3 regions of the Propioniciclava sp. LT294 genome follow, and region 3 is predicted to be linked to each of the others. Evidence: riboswitches for the same ligand, from Rfam matches in the RefSeq annotation. Region 3 holds a riboswitch; each other region holds the start of a gene.

Region 1 (5,124 bases), on a different contig from region 3:
CGACCACGTCGGCCACGTCGACCCAGCCCCAGTTCATCGGGTAGGTGAACTCGTCGAGGACCAGCAGGTCGTGGGTCTCCTCGCCGAGCCGGCGCTTGATCTCCAGCCAGCCCTCCGCGGCCTCGGCCGCGTGGTCGGTGGACTCGCCCTGCCTGCGGGTCCAGGACCAGCCCGATCCCATCTTGTGCCACTCGACCGGCCCCCCTTCACCGGTCTCGTCGTGCAGCCGGCCCAGCCGTTCGAACACGGTCTGTTCACCGATGCGCCACTTGGCGGACTTGACGAACTGGAAGACCCCGATGTTCCAGCCCTGGGTCCAGCCGCGCAGCGCGAGGCCGAACGCTGCCGTGGATTTCCCCTTGCCGTCGCCCGTGTGCACCATCAGGAGCGGGCGGTTGCGGCGCTGCCGGGTCGTGAGGCCGTCGTCGGGTACCGCCGTGGGTTGTCCCTGGGGCATCAGGCCGCTCCCTTCGTCGCAGGTCGGACATGGTGTCGCACCCGGTCGGTGAGCGTGTCGGCGCTCACCTCGGTGACCGGAAGGTACTCGCCCCGGAGGTGCTCGGCGAGCCTAACCGCCAGACCGAGCCTCAGCGGGCCGCTCTCACCGTCGACGACGACGGTGGTGACGCCGAGACCCGCCACGTGGTCCGCCGCCCGCAGCGACCGCGGGACGGCGTGCTCGCCGCCGGTGGCGCGTCCGTCGGTCACCACGACGAGGAGGGGACGCATCCGCGGGTCGCGCAGGCGTTCGCGGGTGAGCACACGTCCAGCCTCCAGCAGGCCTTCGGCCAGGGGCGTCCGGCCGCCGGCGGGGAGTTCCTCCAGACGCGCCGCGGCGATCTCCACACTGTGGGTCGGGGGCAGGACGAGCGCGGCGCCGCTCCGGCGGAACGTCACCAGTCCCACCTTGTCGCGTCGCCGGTACGCGTCGAGCAGGAGCGAGAGCACCGCGGTCTTCACCTGTGTCATGCGCTTCTGGGCGGCCATGGAGCCGGACGCGTCCACGCAGAAGAGCACCAGGTTGGCCTCCCGTCCCTCCCGCAGGGCGACACGGAGGTCCTCGCTGCGGACGTCGACCCGACCGCTCGCCCGTCCCCGGGCGGGCTGCCTGCCGGCCGCTGCCTTCAGCGTCTCGACGAGGTGGAGCGTTCCGGAGGACCCCGGAACCGCCCCGATGCGTCGGCCGTTGCTCGCCAGCGCTCGGCTCCGCCGCCCCGGCGTTCCGGTACCGACGCCCCGGACGCTGAGGAGCCGCGGCCGATACGGCGTCGCAGCTCCCACCGGGGAGCCGGCCCTGTCACGTCCGGACGACTGCCCTGACTGGCCCGTGGGCGCCGGCTCGGGCTCGGGTGCGGGCTCGGGCTCGGGCTCGGGCTGGGGCTCGGGCTCGGGCTGGGACGCCGGCGAGTCGGGCGATCCCGCCCCCGCGTCGGCGCCGGCGCCGGCGCCGGCGCCGTCCGCGCCGTCCGCGTCGTCCGCGTCGTCGCGTGTACCGGGGGGAGGCGGCGGTGGCTCACCGGGGCCGGGCCCCTCGGGTGGGTCGGGTGGTGGATCCTCCTGGCCGAGGACCTCGTCGAGGAGGTCCTCGTCGAGACCCGGCGCGTCGAAGGGCTTGCGGCGCCCCCGGTGGGGCAGCGCGAGGATCGCCGCGCGCCGGATGTCCGCCCGGGTGACCTCGGTGCGTCCCTCCCACGCCGCATGGGCGACCGCGGTCCGGGCGGTCACGATGTCGGCACGCAACCCGTCCACCTCGAACGCGGCGCAGACCTCGGCGATCTTGAGCAACGCGGCCTCGCCGAGCCGAACCGTGCCGGCGCGGCGGCGTGCCGCCTCGATCCGCCCGGTGAGGGCGCGGTCGGCCTCCTCGTAGTCCGCGGCGAATCCTGCGGGATCCGCGTCGTACGCCATGCGGCGACGAACGACCGTCGCGCGGAGGGAGGGTTCGCGCGGCGCAGCGACCTCCACCGTGAGCCCGAACCTGTCGAGCAACTGGGGGCGCAGCTCCCCCTCCTCGGGGTTCATCGTGCCGATCAGGACGAAGCGCGCCGCGTGCTCGACCGAGACGCCGTCCCGCTCGACCGTGGAGCGGCCCATCGCGGCCGCGTCCAGCAGGAGGTCGACGAGGTGGTCGTGCAGCAGGTTGACCTCGTCGACGTACAGGATGCCCCGGTGCGCCCGGGCCAGCAGCCCGGGTTCGTACTCGACCTTGCCGTGGGAGAGGGCGCGTTCCAGGTGGAGCGAGCCGAGGACCCGGTCCTCGGTGGCGCCGACGGGGAGCTCGACGAGCCGTACGGGGCGGGTGAGCGTCGCGGTGTCGGCACCGAAGGGGCCGTCCGGCGAGGCCGCCGACGGGTCGGCCGGGTCGATCGAGAAACGGTCCGTGGTGTACACCTCGATCGGCGGGAGGATCGCCGCCAGCGCCCGGACCGTGGTGGACTTCGCGGTGCCCTTCTCCCCGCGGACGAGCACACCACCGATCTCGGGCGTGATGGCGGTGAGGACCAGGGCGAGCCCCATGTCGTCCAACGCGTCGGGACCGCACCCCAGCACGGCTGAGAAGGGATAGTGCACCGGCATCTGAGGCTCCCGCTCGGGTCGGCATGAATCGTGTCGGACACGAGGCCGGTCTTCGGACTCACCGGCCCCTCGTGGGGGACGGTTCACCGCAGCGGGCCTGTGCCGGAATCCCACCGGCTTCCCAGATTCTCCCCCTCGGCCGACGCCACCGTTGCGGTGACGGGACCCCGGGGGCACCTCGTGCTCGCCGCCCACGATAGCGTGCGGTTCCGTGTGCGCGCCCATTCCCCCTGAGCCCCTGCCGGCGGTCACGGTCGTCGGTCTCACTGCGGACGGATGGTCGGGCCTGCCCGAGGCCCAGCGACAACTGGTCCTGGGCGCGGACGTCCTCGTCGGCGGCCGCCGGCACCTGGCCCTCGTCCCCCCTCGCCCGCACCAGCGACGTGAGCTGTGGCCCTCACCCCTGCGTGAGCGGCTCGTCACGTTCCTCGCCGGCCTCGGCGCGGGCGAGATCGTGCTGCTCGCGTCCGGCGACCCGCTGGTCTCGGGGGTCGGGACGACGCTGGTCGACCTGCTCGGCGCCGACCGCGTCCGCGTCCTTCCGGCGCTCTCCTCCGTCGCGCTCGCCCGGGCCGAACTGCGTTGGCCGGCGGAGTCCCATGCCGTGGTCAGCGTCGTCGGTCGCGCCACCTCGCTGGTGTTGCGGGAACTGGCCCCGGGCCGGCGCGTGCTGGTCCTGTCCGCGGACGAGAGGACACCTGCGGAGGTTGCGGAGCTCCTGCGCAGCGTCGGCTACGGGGCGAGCACCATGCACGTCCTGGGCGACCTGGGAAGCGCGGACTTCTCCCGCATCGACGGCACGGCGAGCACCTGGTCGGCGGCCTCGCCCCGTCTCAACGTGATCGGGCTCGCCCTGGCCGGCCCGCCGCGCGGGGCGTGGACGGCGGGACTGCCCGACCACTGCTTCGAGCAGGGCGGACGCCCGGGCCTGCGCGATGCGCGCGCGTCAGCCCTCGCGCGGCTCGCCCCGGTCCCCGGCGAGCACCTCTGGGATGTCGGGGCGGGCCCGGGTTGGGTCGGCATCGAGTGGATGCGCGCCCATCCGACCTGCTCGGCCACCGCGGTCGAGCCGGACGCCCGGCGCGCCGAGGGCCTCCAGCGGAACGCGGCCGCCCTCGGGGTCCCGACGCTGCGTGTCGTGCGGGGTGTTGCACCCGGCGCGCTGGACGGTCTGCCCGCGCCTTCCGCCGTCTTCGTCCACGGTGGCGCGGCCACGGACGCGGTGGTGGAGCGGTGTCTGGCCGCCCTGGTGAGCGGGGGTCGCCTCGTCGTGCAGGGCACCACCCCGGAGACCGCTGCCCTCCTGCGGCGACTCCACGGGCGGCACGGCGGCGAGCTGGTGCGGATCAGCGTCGAGGTCGCGACCCCGGGGGACGGCGGCACGGGGTGGGCCCCCTCTCCGGCCGTGACTCAGTGGGCCTTCACCCGCGACTCCTGAGCGGCCGGTCGCGCGCCGCGTCGTAGAGGTGGGACTCGCAGCCCTCCACCGGGTCGAGCACACGTCCGACGAGGATGACGGCGGCCTGCCTCAGGCCGGCCTCTTCGACGGCGTCCGCGATCGTCCCCACCGTCCCACGCAGGATCTGCTGGCCGGGCTGGCTCGCGCGATGGACCACCACGACCGGGCAGTCGGCGCCGTAATCGGCCTCCAGTCCCTCCATCAACTCCCGCGTCCGCCGGATGGCGAGGTGCAGGACCAGCGTCGACCTCGTGCGGGCGAAGGCGCCGAGGGACTCCGTCTCGGGCATCGCGGTGGAGCGTGCCTGTGTCCGGGTCAGGACGACCGACTGGCTGATCAGCGGGACGGTCAGCTCCCGGCCCACCAGCGCTGCCGCGGCGGCGTAGGCGGGAACACCGGGCGTCACGTCCCACGGCACGCCCGCGGCGTCCAGTCGTCGCGTCTGCTCGGCGAGCGCGGAGTAGATCGACAGGTCACCGGACGCGAGGCGGACCACCTCCTTGCCTGCGCGGTGGGCGCCGACGAGGCGGTCGGTGATCTCGTCGAGGTGGAGATCCTGGGTGTCGACCAGCTCGGCGGACGGGCTGACGTGGCCCAGGACCTCGGGATCGAGGTAGGTGCCCGGATAGAGCACGACCTCGGCCGCGGCGAGCAGCCGGGTCGCGCGCACGGTCAGGAGGTCGGCCGCTCCCGGGCCCGCGCCGACGAAGTGGACGACCATCAGCCCTCCCCCTCTGGCTCCTCGACGAAGCGCGGCGTCCACACGCCGGCCGGGCCGACGCGGGTCGACGCCGCACCGATGATGAGCAGGCACTTCATGTCGATCGTGCCCGGGTCGAGTTCACCGAGGGTGGTGACGGTGAGCGACTCCTCCGAGCGGCCGATGTCCCGGCCGACGATGACGACGGTGTCGGGGCTGCGGTGGTCGAGCAGCACCTCGCGGGCCCTGACGATCTGCTCGGTGCGGGATCGAGAAGCCGGGTTGTAGATCGCGAGGACCAGGTCCGCCCCGGCGATCGAGCGCAGGCGCCGCTCGATGACGGACCAGGGCTTGAGCCGGTCCGACAGGGACATCACGGCGAAGTCGG
Region 2 (5,124 bases), on a different contig from region 3:
AGCCGTAGAGGAGCGGATCGCCCTCGGCGAGCAGGACCACGTCCCTGCCGGCGTCGAGGTGGGCGGTGAGGCGCTCGGCGCACGACTCGTAGAAGTCGGCCATCGCCCCGACGTACCCGCCGGGGTGGTCGGTCGTCCCGGTCGTGACGGGGTAGCGCAGCTCCTCCTCGACGGCGTGCTGCGCAATCAGCGTGGCCGCCGTCCGGCGCGCGTTGGATTCCGTCTTCGTGCCTGCGTGGTAGGCCACCACCGTCGCCTCGGCGATCAGCTGGGCAGCCTTGAGGGTGATCAACCCGGGGTCTCCCGGACCGACCCCGACGATGGTGAACCGGCCCTTCACTCCTCCTCCTGCGCCAGTGCGTTGAGAGCCGACGAGGTCATGGCCGAACCGCCCCGCCGTCCGCGGACGGTGACGTACGGGAGGTCGATGCCATGGGTGGCGTGGAAGTCGACCAGTGCCTGCTTGGACTCCGCCGCCCCGACGAAGCCCACCGGACAGCCGACGACGGCAGCCGGCCGCGGAGCACCGTCCAGGATCATCTCCAGCAGGTGGAACAACGCCGTCGGTGCGTTGCCGATCGCGACGATCGCACCCTCGAGGTGCGGTTCCCACAGCGAGACGGCCGCAGCGGTCCGCGTGGTCCCCCACGCGGACGCGAGCCCCGCGACGCGCTCGTCGCCCAAGAAGCACAACACCTCGTTGTCGCGGGGCAACCGGCTGCGGGTGACGCCGGTCGCGACCATGGTGGCGTCGCACAGGATCGGTGCACCCGCCTCCAGGGCCCCACGCGAGGCGGCGACGAGACGCGGATGCACGACCAGGTCGTCGACGAGGTCGACCTGGCCGCTGCCGTGGATCATGCGGACGACCATCCGCTCCGCATCCGCCGGCACCCCACTGAGGTCCGCCTCGGCCCGGATCGCGGCGAAGGAGTCCACGTAGATGGCGGGGCCGGAGTCGATGTAGTCGTAGCGGCGTGTCGGTCGACGCGGGGTCGTCATCAGTGCTCCTCGGGGATGAGCACGCCACGCCAGGGCGTGACGATCAGGGATTCGGAACGTTCGGTCAGCGCGGCCACGGCGTCTGCGTCGAGTCCGGACTCCGGAACCCGGACGTGTCGGCCACCCGGCACGTCGCCGAACGCCAGCGCCGGCGCCGGCTCGGGCAGGCTCGGGTCGGGGTCCTGCAGCTCCGTCAGCGGCCCGGCGAGCTCGCTCACGTGCCAGGCCGCCCCGGGCCCTGCGCCGCGGGCGTCCACGAACCTCCCGGCCAGGTCCGCCAGGGCCGCTGCGGCGTCCGCCAGGGCGACACGACGCCCCCAGCCGGCACCGACGCGCAGTTGGGCGGTCTCACCATCGAGGGCCACTGCACCCAGGTCGCAGGTCCGGCCGATCAGGTCGCCTCGGCCGTCATCCAGGACGAACAGGAACCGTCCCGGGAGCGCGGACAGGCGCGGGTCGTCACAGAGGAGCGCGTCGAGGTCGCGACCCACCCGCCGGAGGTCTGCCCGGCCGCCGGCGAGCCCGGTCTGGGGGGACATCATGACGTTCCGCACCAGCTCGTGCGTGGGCCGGGGAATCAGGCCGGTTGCCTCGAGCGCCGCGAGGGCATCGGCGTCAAGGCGGCCGTCCCTGCCGGGCAGGGCGCGCACCTGGAGGTTGGCCCGAGTCGTCAGGTACACACGCCCGTCGCCGTACTGCCGGGCGACATCGGCCAGGGCCCGGAGCCTGGTCGCCAGGACGTGGCCACCGATCAGCCTGAGCCTCACCAGCATCCCGTCGGCCGCCTCCCAGGGCCGCAGGACGCCGGGGCATCGATCGCCCCGGTCACGATTCACTCGCACGCGTCGAACCTCATCTGTCATGGACCCTGTCGCGGGGCCTGGCACTGACCGGCGGCGGCAGCCGCCGGGAGCCAGCAGGTCTTCGGACTCGGGATCAACCGGAACGGTGCGCCTTCCCGGGGTTCGCCCCAGTGGCTGCCATCGCTGGCATGCACCGCCCGTCACCCTCACCGCTGCGCGTCAGTCCCGGAGTCACACCGGGTTCCCTGACCCCACACACCGTGGAGCACGACTGGCGGACAGCAGACTAGCGCCTACCCCAAGCCGACGGTCACGCAGCGAGTGGCTGGCCTCCGCGGGGTCAGGTTCGGCTTCGCCGGAGTCAAGGCCTCGCCCGCCCTCTTGGGCAGCAAAGACCCCCGCCCTTGTCGGACGGGGGTCCACTGGTGGAGCTAAGGGGATTCGAACCCCTGACCTTCTCATTGCGAACGAGACGCGCTACCAACTGCGCCATAGCCCCAAGTGCTCGAGAGCGAGGAACACTCTACCACGCAGCCCCGCAGCACCGAAATTCGGGGCCCTGCCGAGGCGGGGGAACGGGTCACTCGCCGACGGCGCGGGGGCGCTCCTCGTCGTCGGTCGCGACCGGCCCGCCGGGCAGGTCGGCCGTGACCGGCACTGCTGCGGCCGGCACGGGAGCCGAGAGGTCGATCGTCCGGACGGTGCGCGGGGCGAGCGGCCTGCTCACGTACGTGGGGGCCGTGATCGGGATCGGATCCCACAGTGACCCGGCGTGTCCGACCGGGGCGACGATCTCGATCGAGAGCTCGTTCTCGTCCTCTTCGCCCCGGCCCAGCACCGCGATCGCGACGGTCTCCTCGTCCACGCTCTCGCCACCCCGGACGAGCCGGGCGCGGGCGTCCAACTCCCGGCGCATGCGGGCCACGGTGACGCGGGCCACGACGAGGAAGACGACGATCAGTCCCAGGGGCGCTGCCATGATCCACCACGACACGAGCCCGAACCCGGCCAACGCCCCGACCACGCAGGTCACCACGGCCAGGAACACCAGGACGACCCGGCGGCGGCGTGCGGCCTCGTGGTCCTGGCTGGCCAGTTCACGGAGAGCGGCGCGGCGGTTGAGCGGGGTCGAGATCACGGCGGTGCCGTTCTCGGCCGTCTCCAGCGGCGTGCCATGGCGGACGATCGTCACGGAAGCCGAGAACGGCTCCCCGGGCTCGACCTCGTCCAGCAGGCCGTTCTCCTTGCGGTTGAGGATCAGGGGAACCAGGTAGACCAACCAGAACGCCGCGAGGGCGCCGAAGATCAAACCTGTGAAACTCATGGCTCAAGACCTTAGGGTCGGGCCGGCCCCAACCCGCGACGGACGCGCCGCCCCCGACCAGAACCGGGCACTCAGCGGGCTCCGCCCAGGCGTCCGATGAGGCCCTCCGGGCCGACTTCCTCAGCGTGCAGGGCGAACATCAGGTGGTCGCGCCAGGCCCCGTCCACGTGCATGTAGGCCGGCCGTTCCCCCTCGAAGCGGAAGCCGAGCTTCTCCACCACGCGCAGGGACTTGGCGTTCTCCGGCCGGATCGCCACCTCGAGGCGATGCAGGCCCAGGGTCGCGAACATGTGGTCCCCGGCCATCGCCAACGCCGTGGGGGCGATCCCACGCCCCGCCAGGTCGCGGTCGACCCAGTAGCCGGCCATCCCCCACCGGGCGGACCCCCAGGCGATTCCCGAGATGGTCATCTGCCCGGCGAGCACCGGGACGTCGTCCGGCTGCTCGGTCCAGGTGATCAACCACGGGAGCGCGCGTCCCGCGCGGGCCTCCGCGTTGAAGCGGGACACCATCTGCTCGAACGAGAAGCCTTCCTCCGCGGCGTCGTCCGGGCGCGTGCCATCCCACGGAGCCGTCCAACTGCCGTTGCGCGACCGGGCCGAGAACCACGCCGCGGCGTCACGGCGGCGGATCGGGCGCAGCCCCACCGGCCCGTGCTGGAGCGTGACGGGCCACCGGCGCGGCCCGAGCAGGCTCACGGAAGGGAAGCCGCCGGGTGCGCGTCGTCCAGCACGATGCACTCCACCGTGCTGCCGGCCTGCGCGCCGTCCCACGACTCGGGGATCACCACGAGGACGTTCGCCCGCGCCAGGTCCCAGGCCAACTCGGAATCGGCCCCCGCGACGACGCGGACCGTTCCGTTCTCCTCGCGGACGGCGGGAACGAACTGCGTGGCGCCCGCGGGGGCCTTGAGCGCCTCGGCGAGGCGTCCCTCGACGCGTTCGGCCCGGAGCGGGTCGACGTCGTTGAGCTTGTTGATCACCGGCCGGACGAGGGCGTGATAGGCCACGTAGGCGCTGACCACACCACCGGGGAGGATCACCAGGGGCGTTTCGTTCTCACCCAAGCCCGCGTAGGCGATGCGCGCCTCACGGTTGATCGCGACGACCGCCTCGTCCAGCCCGTCGATGGCCTCGCGGACCACCTCACCACCCCCGACGACCACGATCAGGTCGGCGCGGATCTGCTGGTCGGCCACGGCCTGCTTCACCTTGGACACGTCAGCGGGGACGATGCCCAAGGGATAGACCGTGGCACCGTCGCCGCGAGCGGCAGCGGTGATCAGCGCGGTGGCGGCGTCGTAGCGCTGCTGGGGCTTGGTCAGCGGCTGGCCGGGCGCGACGAGCGTCTCACCGACGGTGAGGACGACCACCCGCGGACGCGGACGGACGAGCACCTTGTCGAGGCCGACCTCGGCCAGCACGGCGACCGACCGCGGGGTCAGCACGTCGCCGGAGCGGAGCAGCGGCGTCCCGTCGGCCAGCTCGGAGCCGGCCCGACGCAGGTTCTGGTAGAGGCGTGCCTCCTCCCGGATCTCCACGTAGCCGTCATCGGCGAGGCTGCCGAGAGCCGCCGGGACGACCGCGTCCACCCCCTCGGGGATGATCGCGCCCTCCTCGAGCTCCACCGCCGCACCCGACACCAGCGGGCGGCCCGGCCCGTCGGAGGCGCTGATGCGGTCGACCACGTACAGGCGCTTGGGTGCGGTGCGCTTCGCCCCGACCAGGTCGGAGCCGCGGACGCCCCAGCCGGCGATCCGGGCCGTGGTCACCAGCGGCAGGTCGAGGTCGGAGACGATGTCCTCACACAGCACGAGTCCGGGGACGTCCCAGATCTGCATGCCGAACGGCCGCATGGCCCCCACCTTGTCGAGCAGGAAGGAACGCTGCTCGTCGAGGCTCCGCCGGACGGGCTTCCGCGACCGTGGCTCATCGGGATGCTGCAGGGCCGCGGCGGTCGCGCCGGTGCCGCCGGCCGCGGCACTGTCGGCGGCTG
Region 3 (5,124 bases):
GCGCGTTGGTGAACGCCAGCCCGAAGGTCAGGAAGATCGGGATGATGAGGAACGTCACCATCAGGAGGACCGCCGGCGTCAGCATGGCGACCCCGACCGAGGTGGGGCGCTTGGCGGAACGCCGGGGTGGGCGGAGCGTGCGGCCCGGCGGAAGGGCCTTGGGAGCAACAGGTTCGGCGACGGCGGTGTTCACGCGCTGCTCTCCTTTCTGGTCGGAGGGAGAAGGAGCCCGGGGGCCGGAACCGGCCCCCGGGCGACGGGTCACTCGTAGTGGTTGTTGGCCTTCTGGTTCTCGTCGATGTCCTTGACCGCCTGGTCGAGGGCAACCTTCGGGTCGGCACCGTTGAGGATGTCCTGGGCGGCCTTCGTGAAGGTGGTCGCGATGAACGGGTAGCCGGGGGTCTCCGGCCGCATCACGGAGTACTTCTTGGAGATCTGCCGGAACACGTCGTTCGTGCCCCCCGGCTCGAACCCCGGGACCATCGCGGCCGCGGCGTCGGTGGTCGGGATGTTGTTGGTGTCCTTCGCGACCTTCGCGACGTACTTGTCCTGGGCGGCGAACTTCAGGTAGTCCAGGGCGCCCTCGGGCGAGGGGCAGCCGGTGGAGTATCCCCACGTCCAGCTGCCGCCGCCGACCTTGCCGCCGTTGCCGAAGTCGACCGGCGGGGCGAAGATCACGTCGTCGCCGAACTTCTCGCGGGTCGGGACGGCCGTCCATGAGCCGTTCCAGAGCAGGGCGGTCTTGCCGTTCATGAAGTCGGCGGCCGGGTCCGCGCTGGACTTCTTCGGCATGTAGCCCTCCTTGGCCATGGTGGCGAACCACTGGGCCCACTCGACGGCCTCGGGTCCGTTGAGGACGCCCTCGGCGCTCTTGTAGTCGCCGCGGTCGATGAGGTCACCGCCGAAGCTCTGCAGCTGGGGCGAGTAGCCGTACGGCCACCACTCGCCGGTCCAGCCCGTCGCCATGTCGACGGGGTACTCGAAGTCGCCGGAGTCCTTGATGGTCTTCACCGCGGCCATGAACTCCTCGCCGGTCCAGGGCTGGTCGACCGACGGGACGCGGATGCCGTACTTCTCGAGGATCGACGCACGGGTCACCCAGGCGAGCGAGACGTCGTAGTAGCCGTAGGCGTACACCTTGTCGTTCCACTTCGCGACCGTCGACGGGAGGAACGTGGAGAGGACGTCGTCCATGCCCTCGATGGGGGCGAGGTAGCCCGCCCACGCCCAGTTGGCCACGTTCGGCTGGTCGATGTCCAGGATGCAGGGCAGCTTCCGGGCGGACGCCGCCGCCACGACGGACTGGTTGTACGAGTCCTGGGGGAAGGCCTGCAGCTCCACCTTGTACTGGGACTGGCTGGCGTTGTAGTCGTCCACGACCGTCTGGATCGCCCCGAGCTCGCCCTTGTTGCCGGCGTTGTGCGTCCACAGGGACAGGGTCTGCGTCGCGCCGGGCGCGGCGGTGGTGCCGGCGCCAGGGCTGCCGCCCTTGGAGCAGGCGGCGAGCGAGATGGTGAGGGAGGCTGCGACGACCGTCGCCGCGACCATCTTGGCTGTGCGCTTGAGCACGGTTCCTCCGTTGGATCCTGGGGAGCCGTGGTGGCTCCGCGTCTGCCGGTGATGCTAAAACCATTTAGCAGGAAGAAGCTAACACCGCCGGGACCTGGATGCAAGAGGGTGCTAAGTCGATTTTGCAGAAGGGGCCGGTATGCTCGACCCCGACGGATGACGAAGGGAAGGCCCATGGCGAAGCGCGCGACCCTGGCCGACGTGGCGCGGCTGGCCGGGCTGTCCCCGACGACGGTCAGCCTCGTGTTGAACAACCGCCCCAACTCGCGTCTGTCGCCGGAAGCCGCCGAGCGCGTGCGGACGGCCGCGGCGAAGCTCAACTACCGGCCCAACCCGGCGGCGCGGGGCCTGCGCCTGGGGAAGACCCGGACCGTCGGCTTCATCTCCGACGAGGTGGCGATCACCCGGTACGCGTCCGCCATGATCAGCGGCATGCTCGAGGAGGCCGAAGGGCGCGACCACACGGTGCTCATCGCCGAGTCCGGACGCCGGCTGGACAGGGTCGCCAAGGCGCTCGACCTCATGCTCGACCGGCAGGCCGACGGCATCCTGTTCGGCCACATGGGCGCCAAGCTGATGGAGGTCCCACCGCTGGCCGTCGACGTGCCGGTGGTGCTGGCGAACGCGCGTTCCACGCGGGGGCACCCCTGCGTGCTTCCGGACGAGTACCGGGCCGGGTACGACGCCGCGCGTCACCTGCTCGACCGCGGCCACCGCAGGATCGGCTTCATCGGGCGGTCGGACGCCCTCCTCGACCCGGCCCTCTCGGTGACGGTGGGCGCGCGGTACGCCGGTCTGGACGCCGCCCTTGCCGAAGCGGGCGTCGGGTTCGTGCACCAGGTGGAGGGCATCTCGTGGGAGCCCGACCTCGGCTACCGGGGCGTCGGGGAGATCCTCGACGTCGGACCCGTCACCGCGATCATCGCGGCCAACGACCGGGTCGCGTTCGGGGTGTACCAGTGCGCCCAGCAGCGCGGGCTCCGGATCCCGGACGACCTGTCCGTGGTGTCGTTCGACGACGAGTACCTCGCGTCCTACCTCCGCCCGCAGCTGACGACCCTGCAGATCCCGTATCTGGAGATGGGCCGGACGGCGATGCGCCACGTCCTCGACGGTGACCCGCCGCCGGAGACCCTCGTCCCCATGCCGATCCAGGAACGGGGCTCGGTGCGCGCCCTCACCTGAGCGGGCGTGCGCCCCGGGTGCGGAACGCCAAGGCCATCGCGACGGCCCGGGTGGCTCCGTGCAGGTCCGGCGTTCGGGCGGCAGGGAGGGCCATCAGGCGGTAGCATGCTCGCGGCAACCAATCCGCGAGGTGCCCGAGTCGACGAGGGTCGGCCGGGAGAATCGGGAAGCCGGTGTGAATCCGGCACAGGGCCCGCTGCGGTGAACCCGAGCGGCCGACCAAGCGCACCAGCGCAGCCACTGGACGTCGTTCCGGGAAGGTGGTCGGCCGTGGTGAAGGGAAGTCCGAAGACCGGCCTCGCGACCACTGCCGCCCCGCTCGTGGGGTGGCCCGACCACGGAGCCTGCCATGATGTCTCGAAGCCTGCCCACCAACGACCTGTACGACGTGATCTCCCGCCGGCGCGATGTCCGCGCGGAGTTCACCGGAGCACCCCTGGCGGACGGAGTTCTGAACCGTCTCCTGGGTGCAGCGCATGCTGCCCCGAGCGTGGGCCTCAGCCAGCCCTGGGATTTCATCATCGTGCGTGACGGAGACACCCGTCAGGCGTTCCAGGAACACGTCGAGACCGAGCGGCAGGCCTACGGGCGAACGCTCGACGGCGAGCGACGCCGGCTCTACGACGGGATCAAGATCGAGGGGATCCGGGAATCGACCCTGGGGATCGTCGTGACCTACCACCCCGGACGCGGTGGGCCCGGCGTGCTGGGGCGGAACACGATCGATGACGCGGGCCTCTACTCGGTGGTGGCGGCCATCCAGAACTTGTGGCTGGCCGCGACCGCAGAGGGGCTGGGTGTGGGCTGGGTCTCCTTCTACAGGGAGGCCTTCCTGCAGCAGCTTCTCGACATCCCCGACGGTGTCCGGCCGGTGGCCTGGCTCTGCGTCGGGCCGGTGAGCGTCCTGCACGAGACGCCCGACCTCGAGCGGCGCGGCTGGACACACCGGCGGCCGCTGGAACTCGCCGTCCACCAGGAGCGCTGGGCGGGCGACCGCTGACACACGCTCCCCGCGGCTGACGGGCCGCGGCGGAACGGTGGGGGTGGCTGCCGACCCCGGCAGCCACCCCCACCTCAGGGCTTCACTCCTTGCCCGAGACCGCGAACGACGCGAACGTCGCCATGTCGCGCAGGATCGCGGCCGAGGCCTGCACGATGGGCAGCGAGGTCAGCGCACCGGACCCCTCTCCGAGGCGCAGGTCCATGTCGATGACCGGCGTCAGGGCGAGGGTCTCGAGGGCAGCCCGGATGCCCGGTTCCGCCCCGTCGTGACCGGCGATGAGGTATCCGCGGACATCCGGGGCCAGGGCGACGGCGGCCAGGGCCGCCGAGCACACGATGACCCCGTCGAGGATCAGCGGGACGCCCGCCGCCGCAGCCCCCAGCACGAACCCCGCGATGGCGGCGTGTTCGAACCCGCCGACCGCGGCGAGCGCCGCCAGGGGGTCGTCCGCGGTGGCCCCGTTCACCTCGATGGCGCGCGCGACCAACTCCGCCTTCAGGCGGAGCCGATCCCCTTCGGCCCCCGCACCGGGCCCCGTCACCTCGGCGGCGGGGCGTCCGGTGAACACGGAGACGAGCGCGGCGGACGGGGTGGTGTTCCCGATGCCGACCTCGCCGGCGATCAGGCAGCGGTATCCGTCGGCGACGGCCTCCCGGGCCGCCTCGATGCCGGCCTCGACGGCCTGTCGGCACTGCTCGATGCTCATGGCCGGACCTGCCGTCATGTCGGCGGTGCCGGCGGCGACACGACGGGTGCGCAGCAGCGCGTGCTCGGGCAGTGCCTCGAGCGTGCCGACGTCGTAGACCCGCACGTCGGCGCCGGCGTGCCGGGCGAGCACGTTCACGGACGCGCCTCCGGCCAGGACGCTCCGGACCATCTGCACCGTGACCTCCTGGGGCCAGGGCGAGACGCCGTGCGCCTGGACGCCGTGGTCGCCGGCGAACACGCAGACGACGGCGGGGGCCGGCAGGGGAGGCGGGCACTCGCCGTAGATCGCGGCCAGCGTGTTGCCGAGGGTCTCCAGGCGGCCCAAGGCGCCCGGGGGCTTGAGCAGCTCGAGCTGCCGCTCCTCGGCCGCTGCCCGGGCATCGGCGTCCACCGGGGCGATGGCGGCCAACGTGCGCGCGAGCAATGAGTCGGACGGTGTGTTCATCGGTTCTCCTTCGTGATGTTCCCACCGGTGGCCGGTGGGTGGCTGGTGGGGTGTGGGGTGCACCCGGGGGCGGTCAGCGCCCCGAGCGCGGTGACCAGGCGGCGGGTGGTGTCGGCATCCCTGACGGAGACGCGGATCCAGGCCGGTCCCAGGCCGGGGAAGCTCTCGCCGCGGCGCACGGCCAGGCCGGCCTCCGCCAGCGCCTCCCGGACGG

The links. A riboswitch is a leader RNA that binds a small molecule or an ion and turns the genes downstream of it on or off. The one in region 3 is predicted to bind cobalamin.
Region 1: it holds a riboswitch for cobalamin, as region 3 does, so the genes downstream of both, AC5YDA_RS11535 (VWA domain-containing protein) here and bluB (5,6-dimethylbenzimidazole synthase) in region 3, are expected to answer to the same signal.
Region 2: it holds a riboswitch for cobalamin, as region 3 does, so the genes downstream of both, AC5YDA_RS11560 (ferredoxin-like domain-containing protein) here and bluB (5,6-dimethylbenzimidazole synthase) in region 3, are expected to answer to the same signal.

The regions. Positions count from the first base shown of each region.
Region 1 is NZ_JCAKNG010000008.1:107,359-112,482, forward strand. Features, by position in the region: gene cobO (cob(I)yrinic acid a,c-diamide adenosyltransferase) at 1-457, opposite strand, end outside; gene AC5YDA_RS11535 (VWA domain-containing protein) at 457-2,577, opposite strand; cobalamin riboswitch at 2,604-2,762, opposite strand; gene cbiE (precorrin-6y C5,15-methyltransferase (decarboxylating) subunit CbiE) at 2,789-4,015, shown strand; gene cobM (precorrin-4 C(11)-methyltransferase) at 3,999-4,757, opposite strand; gene cobJ (precorrin-3B C(17)-methyltransferase) at 4,757-5,124, opposite strand, start outside.
Region 2 is NZ_JCAKNG010000008.1:113,311-118,434, forward strand. Features, by position in the region: gene cobJ (precorrin-3B C(17)-methyltransferase) at 1-340, opposite strand, end outside; gene AC5YDA_RS11555 (precorrin-8X methylmutase) at 337-1,002, opposite strand; gene AC5YDA_RS11560 (ferredoxin-like domain-containing protein) at 1,002-1,844, opposite strand; cobalamin riboswitch at 1,901-2,096, opposite strand; tRNA gene AC5YDA_RS11565 (tRNA-Ala) at 2,229-2,304, opposite strand; gene AC5YDA_RS11570 (hypothetical protein) at 2,386-3,129, opposite strand; gene AC5YDA_RS11575 (GNAT family N-acetyltransferase) at 3,201-3,827, opposite strand; gene AC5YDA_RS11580 (molybdopterin-binding protein) at 3,824-5,124, opposite strand, start outside.
Region 3 is NZ_JCAKNG010000003.1:96,850-101,973, reverse strand. Features, by position in the region: gene AC5YDA_RS05345 (carbohydrate ABC transporter permease) at 1-193, opposite strand, end outside; gene AC5YDA_RS05340 (sugar ABC transporter substrate-binding protein) at 262-1,569, opposite strand; gene AC5YDA_RS05335 (LacI family DNA-binding transcriptional regulator) at 1,744-2,754, shown strand; cobalamin riboswitch at 2,871-3,069, shown strand; gene bluB (5,6-dimethylbenzimidazole synthase) at 3,104-3,754, shown strand; gene cobT (nicotinate-nucleotide--dimethylbenzimidazole phosphoribosyltransferase) at 3,837-4,910, opposite strand; gene cobBC (bifunctional hydrogenobyrinic acid a,c-diamide synthase/histidinol phosphate aminotransferase CobBC) at 4,907-5,124, opposite strand, start outside.